One region of the Akkermansia sp. N21116 genome, then DNA from elsewhere that is predicted to be linked to it. Evidence: riboswitches for the same ligand, from Rfam matches in the RefSeq annotation. Region 1 holds a riboswitch; each other region holds the start of a gene.

Region 1 (3,507 bases):
CGTCCATATTGCCCAGTTTGTTGACGGTGATGATACCGGGCATATCGCCAACGGTGATGTCCCCCAAGACCAGGAAACCATAGGAAGCGCTTAGAGCGCAGGCTTCAAACCCCCCGGTTTGTACGGAAATGTTGGATGTCGATGCGATGGATCCGATGACAAGATTACTGCGGATGGTCGAGTCATTGCTCAATGCCGTCAAGGCATAGGCAACATTGCCGGTTTCCGATGTGACGGAGATATTTCCTGCAATGGCATTCTTGATAGTTAAACCGGTTTTGGCATACATGCCGTATGAGGAGAAATTGCCCGTGACGTCAATGTTGCCCGTACTTCCGATGGAATCGAGGGTGATATCTCCCGTTTTAGCCCACAGCCCGTAAACTGTCGTGCCATGGCCCAGCACTTTGACGGTACCGTCGATGGAGCCGGTAATACCTATGCTGCCGTTTTCGGTGGAGATACCGTAGAGGCGGCCCGCCTTTTCCGGTTGGGGGGTGGCAACGATGATTTTCCCGCTAGCCTGGATGCCTCCCAGGGCGATATCTCCGGATTTGGCGTAAATTCCATAGCCGTACGCGGAGGCACCGGTAGTTTCGTTGTTGACGCTTGCGGTGATGGCTCCGGCTATAGAATCCCGGATGGAGATCCCGCCCGAGGTTGTAGCGATGGCATAAGCGTAGTTCCCGGATACTGAAGCACTGATCGATGCACTGGACGTGATGGTATCAATACTGATGGCACTGGAGGCACTGATCCCATAGGCATAATGTGCGGACGATGTTGCCGAAATGGTCGAACTGATCGTACCGATGGGTTGGGTATACCCGTAAGCTGTTATTGGAGAGGAATAATTTCCTGCTCCATCAACTACTAGCGGGGAGGTGATATCTTCTGCATGGGCAGACACGACCATGCCGGAAGCGGCAAGGGACAGGGCTAGTCCGCAGAGGATAGTTCTGGCACTGCGGCGGGAATGACTGGGCATTCCGGAGGAGCAGGCCGGTTCGTTCCCGAATGGGTACGAAAATGCGTCGTTACCTTTCAGGGAAGGTAACCCGTCATGATGAGCTTCAAGCAAGTGAAGCGCTGGAGTATAATTCATGGTTTGGTCTAGACTGCCGGAAAACCCGCCGGCGGTTAGTAATAACTCTCAGGCTGGCGATCTGGCTTCATGAATTCCTTGGCATGGAACCCACATACAGTGGCGGTACCGCTCCGGATTTGCACCGGATTCCCCATCTATTCCCTGTCCGTGCGACGGACTTCCCAGAGAGGAATGTCATGATAACGGATTTGACATCCGTTACAATCCTAAAGTAGAGAATGTATTATATTGCTGATTGTGAGTGATATGCGGGAATATGAATCATGCTGGACTATTTCCGGGAAATAGAATGGTAATTTCCGTGATATCCTGTGATTAAACCATGCGCAGGCTTCATCTGGCGGATGTCAAATACGCCCTCCAATCCAGCTGCCGTCAATTCCTGGAGAGGAATTGAAACCGGGAAATTTCTTCCAGAGACATGATATGCTCAATGCCACAGGCAACTTCATCCGCACGCGCTTCTTCCATGTCCATCTTGCTCATAAGAAATTCTTTCACCATGTTGTGGCAAGAGATGACGCGATCGGCTTGTTTCCGGCCTTCCCGGGTGAGCGTGATGGGGCAGTATTGTTCGTATGCCACCAGTCCCCGTTCTTTTAGTTGTTTCATGGCAAGCGAAACAGAAGGTTTTGTAACGGTCAACGCGTCGGATATATCTCCTACCGTGGCACATCCTTTTTCCAGCTCAATGTGGCGGATTGCTTCCAGATAGTCTTCCAGGCTGTTGCTCAGTTCCAGTGTGGAGATTTTTTTGCGCATGAGAACAAGTGTTAGGTTTATCTAACAACACTAGGGATCGAGACACTCGAAGTCAATTTTTTCTTCTGAAATCCATCTGAATATCGATGGAAACCGATCTTTCAAATGTCTTAAATTAGATTGAACTAATTTTTATTTCTGGAGAATTTTACTGCATGGATTACATATAAATATTTAATAATAATGGTATTATGTATTTGAAAAGAGAAGGGCGATCAAGGGTGTTTCAAAGGGGAGCGAGGAAAAGAGTTGACTAAATGTTAGCCAAAGCTAACTTTGCTGTGTTGCGTGACTCCTTCTCATGCGAAATCCGGGAAATTGCTGCTTTCGGTCTGATGCGGTGGAACCGGGTCAGCCATCCAAAGGGTGGATCGTGAGGAGGAGGAGCATAAGCGGCAAATACTATCAAAGAAACAGCACGAACTATGAAGACTAGCTACCTGATACCCGCCCTGATGACCTGTTCCGGCCTTTGCATGGTCGGCTTGGCATCGGCAGCCGTTTCCGACGTCGCTCCGGTAGTGGAGGACCTCGTCGAAGGCAAAGGCTCCATTCTGAATGACATTGATTTGTTCGGAGATGAATATGGCGATGAGAGTACACCCATACCCAATGATGCATTGACCAGGGCATTGACGGATTTGCACAAGAGCGCCTACGAGAAGGCTAGGTTGCAATTTGTGCTGGAGCAGGCATTTCTGTATACCCGGGGGCAGCATTCAGCACCGGAAACCGCATCTTCCCAGAGCTGGTATAAGTTGCACGCACAAGCCGGTTTGCAATTGATTTCTTCCGATCGTCACCAGGGCACGTGGATCAAGAGCGAGCTTTCCGGTTCCGTGGCTATGAACCGTCACACGCATCGTACGACTCTTGACGATTCGTGGGGAGCAAGTGGTCCTGCCAATTGCGACGTTTTCGAGGACGGGTATTTTTACATTCCCGAACTTCTTCTCACCCAAGGGTTTCTGGATGGACGTCTCGTCATTATGGGAGGTATTGTCAATCAAACGAATTACTTTGACGCCAATACCTATGCCAACAGTACGTTCGGACAGTTCGGCGGGGCGCCTTTCGTGAATAACCAGGTGCTGCCTTTGGGGGATTCCAATTTCGGTTTTGTGACGCAATACCAGTTTAACGAGAATTGGTTTGTCCAAATTGGCGGCAACATGATGGATAATGAACCGCAACGCAATCCCTTCCACAATACACGGGGCGATTGTTTCAATGTGATTGGTGAAATTGGCTGGACGCATGAGAAGGCCTTAGGCATTGGAACGGGAACCTACCGTTTGCAACCGTTCATGTTCCATGCGGATGGCGAGAATCACGGAGGCGTCGCTTTGAACCTGGAACAGGATCTCGGTGACAGCCCTTTTGCTCTATTTGCTCGTGCCGGATGGTGCAGTGCGGAAGTTGGCAATGTCTGCGGTGCGGAAGTCCAGGCCTCGGCCGGGGTGATTTTCAAGAAGCCGTTGGAGATGATGACGGGGTTGAAGGAAGCCGACGGCAACTTCCTGGGAGTCGGTTTCTCCGTGAGCAAGCCGGATGGCGATACGCTGGCGGAAGAACATTCTGCACATGACCGTGAAATGATTCTGGAATGTACGTATAGTTTCTCTATCACACCCTAT
Region 2 (3,507 bases), 1.4 Mb from region 1:
GCAGAACATGGAAGGAATTGGAAAATGAGATAGTCGACGCATGGCGTCCTCACCGCGTAATCCTGAAATTCGACAGCAAGTGATGCCGGTGTCCGAATGCCATTGGCAACGGTTGGCATGCACGCAATTAAGCATTGATCGCGGACAGGAGGCATAGTAGTTCATCCGTATGATACGAAGCGTTCGCGGATGGTTGTTGTCACTGGGTATGGTTTGTACTGTCCTGGCGGTCGATTCATGTCCGGGAGCTGTTTCTGAACCACCTCCTCTGGATCCCGGGGTTTTCATCGGTGTTCCGTCTCTTGCTCCGTCCCGGGGCGAGGGTAGAGGGGCAGCCGTTGTGCCGGCCTCGGAAAATATTCCGACTGCGGAACCCGTAGCGGAGGAGAATATCCCGACTGCGGTGCCGGTATCCCCCGAGGAGCTGGCTCCAGCCAATACTCAGGCCGTCCAAGTGCCCGTTATACCCAAGGCATCCCAAATCCCGGTGGATCAGAACAAGACTCAGGTTGCCATCCTGTGCTATCATGATTTTAGCGAGGAAAAACCTGTGACGGAGATGCGTATGCGTACCTCTGTTTTCCGTCGTCAGATGCAGGCATTGAAGGATGCAGGCATGCCCGTTATTACCCTGAAAGAATTCAGGGAATGGAAGAATGGCGACCGTCGCCTTCCGGAGTATTGTGTGATGATCACGGTCGACGATGGCTGGAAAAGCCTCTATACGGACGCCTTTCCGGTGTTGAAGGAAATGGAATTTCCGTTCACGGTGTTTCCCTATACCAATTATTTGACTGGCCGGGGGGCGTCGTTGAGTATTGAACAGGTTAAGGAAATGGTGCGTGCCGGGGCTACTCTCGGAAGCCATTCCACAAGCCATCTCTACCCCTCGGCATGGAAGCGAGTCCAGCGTAAGGGGCAGGAAGCCTATTCCACTCTGATCGACCGGGAAATCGGCAAGTCTCGGGAGTGGCTGCAGGCCAATTTTAATGTACCGATTGAATTCTACTGTTATCCCGGAGGGTATCATACGCCGGAAATGATCGAAAAACTGCCGACATACGGTTACGTGGGCGCTGTGACAGTCGTCCAGAGGAAGACCTTGCATGAAACGGACAATTGGCAGATTCCCCGTTACGTCGTATTTGGCAACAATCCGAGGATTTTTGCCAATGCCGTGACGTTCCATCCTTTGGGAGAATCGGGGGCTTCGGGGGTATCCGATTCCGGGGCAGGAAGCATATCGGTTGCCTCCATGTCTTCCTCATTGCTTCCTCCTCCTATGCAAACTGTTCAGCCTACTGCCAATGCCGTGATTGCGGATCTAGCTCCCGTCATATCGATTGATTTGAGTAATGAACGGGATGTAAATCCGGACTCTATTGTGATGATGATCAATGGATTGGGTAAAGTTCCCGCTTCCTATGATCCCGTCCGGAAAATGTATTCCTGGAAAGCGAACCGTCCGTTCCGTGTCGATACCGTGACCGTATTCGTATCCTGGAAAACCTTTTCTTCTTCCCAGCCTCAGAGTGTCCGGTGGCAATTCGGTGTGTCGGAACCCAAGTCTCATTATGTGCCGGCAAATGTTGTAAAGTGACACTCTCTTCAATTTGGTGTTGACCTTAGGAACAAAATTGTGTTGATTGCGGGCATGGGTTCGCCATGGAGCGGATCACAGACTTCTATGGAAGCCCGTGGCACGGGCAGGCAATAGATGGGGAATACCGGTGAAAATCCGGAGCTGTACCGCAACTGTAAACGGAAGCATGCTTTCGCAAGCCAGAAAACCAGCCATGGGAGTTGTCCTATTTGACCGGCGAAGTACCGGTTTTAAGGCGTTACAACTATGATATGCTATAGAAAAGCACTCGAAATGGGTGCTATTGCTGTCGGTCTGGCCCTTGTGGCTTCAGGCCAAGTCTCTCTCGGAGCGAATGCTGACAATCAGTCGGCAACCCAGCCAGCCGGTGCTCAGGAGCAGAAAACTGTACCTGCCCAGACTGTCGCCGTCTTACCGGAAATGACTGTTTCCTCCCACTATGTAGGAGTGCCATACACGTCTTCCGGCGTCTCTGTGAGTATTATTGATCCGAAGGCTTTCGAAGAACGCGGGATTGAAACTCTTTCCGGTGCTCTTGCCCGCACTCCTGGCGTGTATATGCTGGAAGACGGCAGTGTTGGTCAGCGTGGATCCATGGGATACATGACTGTTCGCGGTGTTAATTTGGCTGGCGGTACATCTTTGATGATCGACGGCATGCGCGTATCCGATGTGCGTAATGCCATGTCGTACGACAGTCTTGGTTCCGGCCCTGGACAACTTTATGGCCAGGGTAGCCTCTTTGACTTGGGTGGCGCGGAACTTGTCAAAGGACCTCAAGGGGCCGTCTACGGCAACAACTCGTATGCCGGCGTTTTGGCTCTTTCTACACCGGAAGGATCGGGCAAACCCTCCCTTTCCATTTTCAACGAGGCCGGTTCTTTTGGTTCCTATACGGGAACGGTGACGTCTCAGGGCAAAATCAAAAAACTGGGTTATTTTGTAGGAGTCGGTTTTGAAACGACCGAAAACGATCTTCATTATTTGGGGGCTTCCGGTCCTTATGCCTACCCCAATCCGGGACAAGCCAATAATTACGGTGATTTTCGCCAATGGCAGGAAGCTCTGCGCCTGACCTATGATATTAACAAGGACAACAAGTTGAGCTTGACCTACCGCCGGATGGATTCGCAATTGGACAATCCGAGTTTAGTTTATGGAGCAACAGGTTCGACTGTTGAGCGCGACCGTTTCGATATGCGCAGCAACTTGTTGACTGCAACGTTGGATTCCAACATCAACAAGATCTGGTCGACTACCTTCATGATGGGGTACTATGACCGCCATTTTAAGGATAACCTGATCGACGGAAACTCCTGGACGGATCACAGCAAGTTTCAGATGGAATGGCGTAATGCATTGACGTGGAATAGGGAATGGAAAACAATCCTTGGCATGGCCTGGGATCGTACGGATTACAACTGTTTGAATAATTACGTCGATATCGACGAAATGGAGAGCAATCTCGCCTGGTTTGCCGAACAGATGTGGTCTCCGACCCGTTATCTGGATTTCAGTGCCGTCGGCCGTTTGGAACACAGCACCATCTGGAACAACAATGCTACATGGCGTTTTGCCGGATCATGGAAAGTAAACGGCCGTGAAGATTCTCCGACTCGAATTTTCGGTTCCGTTGGTTCCGGTTTCCGCGCTCCTTCCGAATGGGAACGCTACGCGAACTGCAATATAGGAGGCTGGTCGTATATCGGCAACCCTGATTTGAAAATTTCCCGTTCCCTTGGCGGCGATCTGGGCATTGAACAGCGTCTCGTCAAGAACCATTACCTGACGGTTACCGGTTTCTGGACGCGTATTAATGACATGATCAATCCCAAAACGGGTTATACGACTCCCGGCGACTATTCTACCGCCTTCTCCACATGGGAAAATACAAGTCATGGCAC
Region 3 (3,507 bases), 1.5 Mb from region 1:
ATGACTCGGGTGTAAACTGTGCAGCGGGTGCGTTCTTCCGTGTGGAGGGCTAGTATTTCTTCTTGTTTCATGATGGTGATTGTTTTTGGGTTAGGGGTAAGGGGGAATTGGATCGGAGGAGGGATTCAGTCCAAGGTATCGGCAGTGTCCGATGCATGCCTGACCAGGATTTCTTCGTCGCAGTAGGGGCAGTATTCGTGTTCCCCTTGCAGGTATCCGTGGCGGGAGCATACCGAGAAGAGGGGGGTAACTGTCAGGTAGGGGAGGCGGAAGTTGGTGAGTACTTTGCGAACGAGGTCTCGGCAGGCTTCGGGGGAGCTGATTCCTTCGTTCATGTACATATGAAAGACGGTGCCTCCCGTGTAGCAGCATTGGAGGTCATCCTGGAGGGTGAGGGCCTGGAAAAGGTCGGACGTGAAATTGGCGGGAAGTTGGGAACTGTTCGAGTAGTACCGTTTCCCGACGGGGCCTTGCTGGATAATATCCGGATAGCGCTTGGCATCTTCGCGGGCGAAGCGGTGCGTGGTGCCTTCGGCCGGGGTTGCTTCCAGGTTGTAGAGGTTGCCGGTTTCCTCTTGGAAGAGGCGTATTTTATCCCGCATGAATTCCAGGATTTCCCGGGCCATGGCGATGCCTTGGTCGGTGCTGATGTCCATGGTATCGTTGGAGAAATTCCTCAGGAGTTCATTCATTCCGTTGACGCCGATGGTGGAGAAATGGTTGCGGAATCCGGGCAGATAGCGCCGGGTATAGGGATAGAGTCCGCGGTCATAGAGTTCCTGAATGAATGTGCGTTTTTTTTCCAGAGTGGATTTGGCCAGTTCCATGAGCAGGGAAAGGTGTTTGAAGAGGTTTTCCCTGTTTTGCTTGTAGAGGTAGCCGAGGCGGGCCAGGTTGATAGTGACGACGCCGATGGAGCCCGTCATTTCCGCAGAGCCGAACAGGCCTCCTCCGCGCTTGAGCAGTTCTCTCAGGTCGAGCTGCAGGCGGCAGCACATGGATCTTACGGCATCGGGTTTGTAGGCGCGTTCATCGGGAATTTTATTGCCGTTTTCGTCACGGGTATATTGACTGCCGATGAAGTTCTGGAAATAGGAAGAACCTATCTTGGCGGCATTTTCGAAGAGTAGGGGGACATTGGGGTTGTCCCAGTCGAAATCTTCCGTGATGTTGACGGTAGGGATGGGAAAGGTGAACGGTTGTCCGGTGCTGTCCCCTTCCGTGAGGACTTCGTAGAAAGCCTTGTTAATCAGGTCCATTTCCGGCTGGAAATGTTTGAACGTCATCTTCTCCGGAGATTCAGCCCCTCGTTCCCGGGCAAGAGCGTCAAGCCGGGGATCGTTGATTCCTTCAAGCAGGTGTTTACCTCCGCTGAAGGGGACTTGTTCGCGCAAGTCACGGGGTACCGTCCAGTCGATGGTTACATTGGTGAAGGGAGACTGTCCCCAGCGAGATGGCACGTTCAGGTTGTAAACGAATCCCCGTATGGCTTTTTTCAAGACCTGGAACGAGGGTTGATCTTTGAAGACATAGGGAGCCAGGAAGGTATCGAAGGAGCTGAAAGCCTGGGCTCCCGCCCATTCGCTTTGGAGGATTCCCAGGAAGTTTGCCATTTGTCCGAGAGCTTCCTTCAGATGTTTCGGGGGGCGGCTGTTCACTCGTGAACGGACGCCGTTGAACCCTTCGTTGAGAAGATTCCGCAGGCTCCAGCCGGCACAATAGCCTGTCAGACAGTCCAGATCGTGGATGTGGTAGTCACCGTTGCGATGGGCTGCTCCTTCCTCTTCCGAGTACACTTGGTCGAGCCAGTAATTGGCAATGACCTTGCCGGCGGTATTGTTGATCAGGCCGGCATTGGAATAGGTCGTGTTGGAGTTGGCCGCGATGCGCCAGTCCGTCCGTCCGATGTATTCTTCAACGGTTTGTTTGCAATCGACATAAGTATTGCCGTGGTAAATGCCTCCTATTTGTTCCCGCTGCATCTTGTGCAGGAAGCGGTAGGTGATAAAAGAACGAGCCGTCTCGAAACATCCGCACTTGAACAAGGTTCGTTCGATCAGATCCTGGACTTCTTCTACGGTTACGGATTCACGGGAACCCAGCGATGCGAGGACTCGGACATAGACGAAATCGTCATATTTTGTCCCGGAACTGTGGAAGGCTTTCCGGATTGCTTCCTCGATCTTGTATCCTTGGAAGCTCTCGGATTTACCGTTTCTTTTGATGATTGTGGAGACCATGCGGCGCAGATATTTGAAGGTGGCGTAAAAGACGCATCGCGCGGCATGTACACACGACATCCCCGGGAAGGGGATGGGGCGGGTACAAAAGAAAACAAATACAAAAAAGAATTGCGGAGGTGGGGATAGCTTGGAGGATCCATTCAGATTGCCTTTGCCGACCGGTTGCCGGAATTCCGATTCGTACGCGCATCCTTTCGCGAGATGGTGATACTATGGTTGCCCAGGTCGTCTTCTGGCTTCCGGTTCTTGACCATATTTTTCGGGATGAACTTCCCACTTCCTCTCGGGAGCAGTGTCCACTCCGGGATCAACCGGTTACAGCGGCGCGTCCGCGACGGATTTTCACCGTCTTCCGTTACCTGTGCTGGAACGGTTTCTACATCAATCAAGCGCGAGGATGCAAGAGAATTTTCTCATTTTGTATGTAAATATTATCATACATACAATATATTGTAGTCTATAGAGAAAACCTGACTTGAATTGTGTGAGGCGCATTTGGCGGTTTTATCGAAGTATGAACAACCGGATATTCGGGCGTAGGATAGGGATGAAAATCCGCTCCAAATGGGTCAACGCCTGTTCGGTACAGCAGAGTCCTCTTTCGATGGCGTCTTGAAAAAGAGAAGGGAAGGCTCCGTGTCCTCAATCGTTTTTATTATTTTTTGGATTTCGACGATTTTATCGAATTGCTTCTTCTGAGCATATTGGGCTTGTTGCTGGAGAATTGTTTTCAAATAAGCCTGCTTGATTTGTTCTCCCAGCTGCTCTTTCTGAATTGTGTAGGCCGTGGCAAGGCGGAGAACTTCCCGGGGAAGCTTTTCTTCCTTGACCGGAGAATCGGGAGATTTGACGATATCCTGGATCAGTGTAACGGTGGCGAAGTCCTGTTTCTTGACATATTTCTGCTGGAGTTTCTTGAGAGAGGCGATGTATTTGTTTCTCAGGATATCACTGCGAGAATGGAACATTTTTGAGAACTCCGGCATGAGCGGGAGTGAGGCCGCCGGTGGAACGGCATCGTTGTAGAAATTGACGTTGTTGATTTTCATCGTACCTTTCATGATATGAAAGTTTCCGAATGCTTGACCGAACTGGGCTCCAGTGAGAGCCGGATGTTTTGGATCCCAGTTTGTGATGGAACCAGTCAGTAAATCGTTGATGTAGATGGAAAGGGTATGTGCGGACAAATCGGAAACGATGCAAAATTTGATCCATTCGTCCGACTGAAGATCCTTGATTGTTAAACCGGTATCGATGGATTTGA
Region 4 (3,507 bases), 770 kb from region 1:
CGGCTTCACCCACCGCCTCGCCATGGGCATCCCCGACTACTGGATCAAACTCATCAAAGAAAAGAAGGATGAAGAGTGGCGCATGGGCGATATGTGGTACACCCTCTCCAACCGCCGCCATGGCGAGCCTCATATCGCCTACTGCGAAAGCCATGACCAAGCCCTTGTCGGCGACAAGACCCTTGCCTTCCGCCTCATGGATACCGACATGTACTGGTCCATGAGCAAAGATCAGAAAAGCATCGTCGTCGACCGCGGCATCGCCCTGCACAAAATGATCCGCCTCGTTTCCCTCGCCGCCGGCGGTGAAGGCTGGCTCACCTTCATGGGCAATGAATTCGGCCACCCGGAATGGATCGACTTCCCTCGGGAAGGTAACAACTGGTCCTACCAATACTGCCGCCGCCAATGGTCGCTTGTCGACAATCCCTCTCTGAAATTCGACTTCCTCCGGGAATTCGATAAAGCCATGGTGCATATGGCGAAACAGAGTCGCCTGCTGACCGTTTCCAACGCCTACCCTCTCAACATCGACGAAACCAACCAGGTACTCGCCTTCCGCCGGGGCAAACTGATCTTCATCTTCAACTGGTCCGGCGACAAGGCCCTGCCCGACTATCTCCTGCCCGTTGATGAAGAAGGAGAATGGCGCATCATCCTTGACACCGATGACCTCCGCTTTGGCGGATTCGGGCGTCAGGATAACGCCATCCACCACTTCACCGCCAACGGTAAGCTCTCTCTCTACCTCCTTCCGCGCACCGCCATCGTCCTCCAGCGAACGGGAAGGTAAAAACATCTTTGCTCCGAATCATCACCAACCGTCTCAAATGGTTTTCATCATTTGAGACGGCTTTGTTTTTCCCGTAAAGAAGAAAATACCATCCAACACAGTTGACTTGGAGGCATGATTTCTCTATCACTTTCGCCAAGCAACGGGGAATTCCGTGAGAACCGGAAACAGTCGCGCTGCGGTATCGGGTTACGACTCTTCAAGGCGGTCACACGCTTAAGCCAGTCCCGCAAGGGGTGAAGGCGAAGAGAAGAAATGAAGCCCGGAGTCCGAATATCCGTTATGACCACATAGACTATTCAACGCATGATTGATCCAAACACTCTTCTGAAGAAGGGCTTACCTCCTTGTTTCGCCCTGTCGCCGTCACCCTGGGCACAGACTCTACCGCCATCGCTGACGAACCTTGCCGTTGTTGGTTAAGGGCTTTTGCAACCGACATTTTTTTGCTGGGTCTTCACCTCATGATTGAGGGGTTGCCTTGTCTGATTTCTTTATTCGTAAAACACCCGTTCTTTGAATCCCATTTTACCATGATCCTCCGCTTCTTCAAAACCCTTTGCATCCTCGCCACCGCCAGCCTTGGTACTTCCATGCTCCCCGCCCAGACTCCAATCGACCGGGACGGTCTCCTCATCGTCGCCTTCGGAACAAGCCATCAAAAAGCTTTGACGTCCTACACCAGTACGGAGAAAACACTCACAACCTGTTTCCCGGCAGATAAAACATCCTGGGCTTACACCTCCGACATCATCCGCCACAAGATCGCCAAAGAAGGCCGCCCTGTTCCGTCTATCCAGGAAAGCCTTAAAATGCTCTCGGACAAAGGCGTCAAAACCCTCTGCGTCCAGTCGCTCCACATGGCAGCCGGAGAAGAATTCTCCCAAATGGAACGCACGATTCAGCGTTATCTGGAGCACAATCCCGGGGCATTTGAAAAAGTTTTGATCGGTCGCCCCCTGCTGGAAAGCAACCGCGATATGCAGGAAGTGGTCACCGCCATCCTCACGGAGTTCCCTCAGGAACGCAAGGCAGACGAAGCCATTGTTCTGATGGGGCACGGTCAGAAGGAAGGCCGCGCCGACCTCGTGTTCGCTGCCGTGCAAACCGAGCTTCACCGGAAGGATCCCAAGGCATTCCTGGCCACAGTCGAAGGAACAACGGGGTTCGATTCCATCCTTGCCGAACTGAAGAAGCTCCAGAAACAGGGGCTCAAAACCGTATGGCTGGCACCTTTCATGATCGTTGCTGGCGACCACGCCACGAATGACCTCGCCGGAGACGAAGAAGACTCCTGGGCAAGCGTCCTGAAGAAGGAGGGCTTCGAAGTCAAATTGAACCTCAAGGGACTGGGCGAACTGCAAGGCATCCGTAATGTCTTTCTGCGCCACGCCCGCGAAACGACGGACAACATCCTGGTCGTCAAAAAAGGAATGAAAGAATAAACATCTATGCAACTCGGCACATTTTACGGCGTGGGCATCGGCCCCGGAAACCCAGAGTACCTGACGCTTCGTGCCGCAAGGGTTCTCGCGGAAGTAGACATCATCTTCACAGTAACGGGGCCCAACACGGAAACCAGCATTTCGTCCTCCGTTGTCGAATCGCTGGGAGCCATCAAGGGCACCATCGTCCCCCTGCTCTTCTCCATGTCGCGCGACAAGACGGATCGCGAGCTTCACATCGCTGCCAACGCCATGATTATTGCCCAACAGCTGGAGGAAGGCAAAAACTGTGCCTTTGCCACGCTGGGCGACGCCATGACCTACAGCACATTCGGATATATCCTCAAGTTGTTGCAGACACAAATGCCCGGATTGAAGACGGAGGTCGTACCGGGCATTACCTCGTATTGCACGCTCTCTTCACTCTCCCAAACGGTGCTTGTGGAAAATGGTGAAAGCCTGCGCGTCATCCCGGCATTCCGTGCGGAAATGGTCGATCAGCTCGACTTCCCGCCCAATTCAACCACGGTGCTGATGAAAACCTACCGGAGCCGCAATGCCCTCATCCGCAGGGTACTCAATGAACCCGGCACCCGGATCGTCTATGGCGAACGCCTTGGCATGCCCGGACAATTCATCTCCCACAATGGTGAAGAAATCCTGGAACGTCCCGAAGAATACCTCTCCCTGATGATGGTGAAAAAGGCATGAAAAAAGCCTCTCATCTACCCCCCTGGAAACGTCCGTGGCAGTGGTTCTGGCTCGTGCTGGCACTGGCTTCTTCGCTGGTTCTGATCCAGACGATGCCGTCCGGCAACAACATGAGGGGAGATGAAATGGACATGCCTTCGCCTGCCGCAGCATTCACAGCGGATTCTCCCAACGTCACCCCCAAAAGGCATGGAAAGGCGGCCTCCAATACCATCGCCACCCCTGCCTCCCCAAAAGCTGAAGGCAGTGAAGGCGGCATGATGAAGAAGCGGCACAGCACCTCTACTACCAACAAAGGATGGTGGAGCAAGGTCGAGCGCAAAGCCTCCGTTATTGGCAAGCTCCTGTTGATGGTGTCTATCGCCGCCATGGTCGGCAGCATTGCGGAAGCACGCAAGTGGCATTTGATTTTCGGCTACATCCTCGGGAGATTCTCGCGCCTGATGCGCCTGCCCGCCATCGTCAGCATCGCCATGCCCACTGCCCTGTATTCCAACACGGCAGCCAACAGCATGCTCGTCAGCAGCCATGCCGAAGGCAAAATCGAACACTCGACGC

The links. Region 1 has a riboswitch for cobalamin ahead of QET93_RS01305 (autotransporter outer membrane beta-barrel domain-containing protein). Riboswitches for the same ligand answer to the same signal wherever they lie in the genome.
Region 2: another riboswitch for cobalamin. It lies ahead of QET93_RS06575 (TonB-dependent receptor); the one in region 1 lies ahead of QET93_RS01305 (autotransporter outer membrane beta-barrel domain-containing protein).
Region 3: another riboswitch for cobalamin. It lies ahead of QET93_RS09170 (ribonucleoside triphosphate reductase); the one in region 1 lies ahead of QET93_RS01305 (autotransporter outer membrane beta-barrel domain-containing protein).
Region 4: another riboswitch for cobalamin. It lies ahead of QET93_RS11605 (sirohydrochlorin cobaltochelatase); the one in region 1 lies ahead of QET93_RS01305 (autotransporter outer membrane beta-barrel domain-containing protein).

Annotation. Positions count from the first base shown of each region.
Region 1 is NZ_CP139035.1:330,714-334,220, reverse strand. Features, by position in the region: gene QET93_RS01305 (autotransporter outer membrane beta-barrel domain-containing protein) at 1-1,105, opposite strand, end outside; cobalamin riboswitch at 1,139-1,289, opposite strand; gene QET93_RS01300 (metal-dependent transcriptional regulator) at 1,484-1,870, opposite strand; gene QET93_RS01295 (carbohydrate porin) at 2,296-3,507, shown strand, end outside.
Region 2 is NZ_CP139035.1:1,700,931-1,704,437, forward strand. Features, by position in the region: gene QET93_RS06565 (hypothetical protein) at 1-83, shown strand, start outside; gene QET93_RS06570 (polysaccharide deacetylase family protein) at 170-1,600, shown strand; cobalamin riboswitch at 1,682-1,814, shown strand; gene QET93_RS06575 (TonB-dependent receptor) at 1,877-3,507, shown strand, end outside.
Region 3 is NZ_CP139035.1:2,372,741-2,376,247, reverse strand. Features, by position in the region: gene nrdD (anaerobic ribonucleoside-triphosphate reductase) at 1-71, opposite strand, end outside; gene QET93_RS09170 (ribonucleoside triphosphate reductase) at 126-2,240, opposite strand; cobalamin riboswitch at 2,448-2,627, opposite strand; gene QET93_RS09165 (hypothetical protein) at 2,813-3,507, opposite strand, start outside.
Region 4 is NZ_CP139035.1:3,058,811-3,062,317, forward strand. Features, by position in the region: gene QET93_RS11600 (alpha amylase C-terminal domain-containing protein) at 1-793, shown strand, start outside; cobalamin riboswitch at 892-1,093, shown strand; gene QET93_RS11605 (sirohydrochlorin cobaltochelatase) at 1,327-2,238, shown strand; gene cobI (precorrin-2 C(20)-methyltransferase) at 2,245-2,949, shown strand; gene QET93_RS11615 (hypothetical protein) at 2,946-3,507, shown strand, end outside.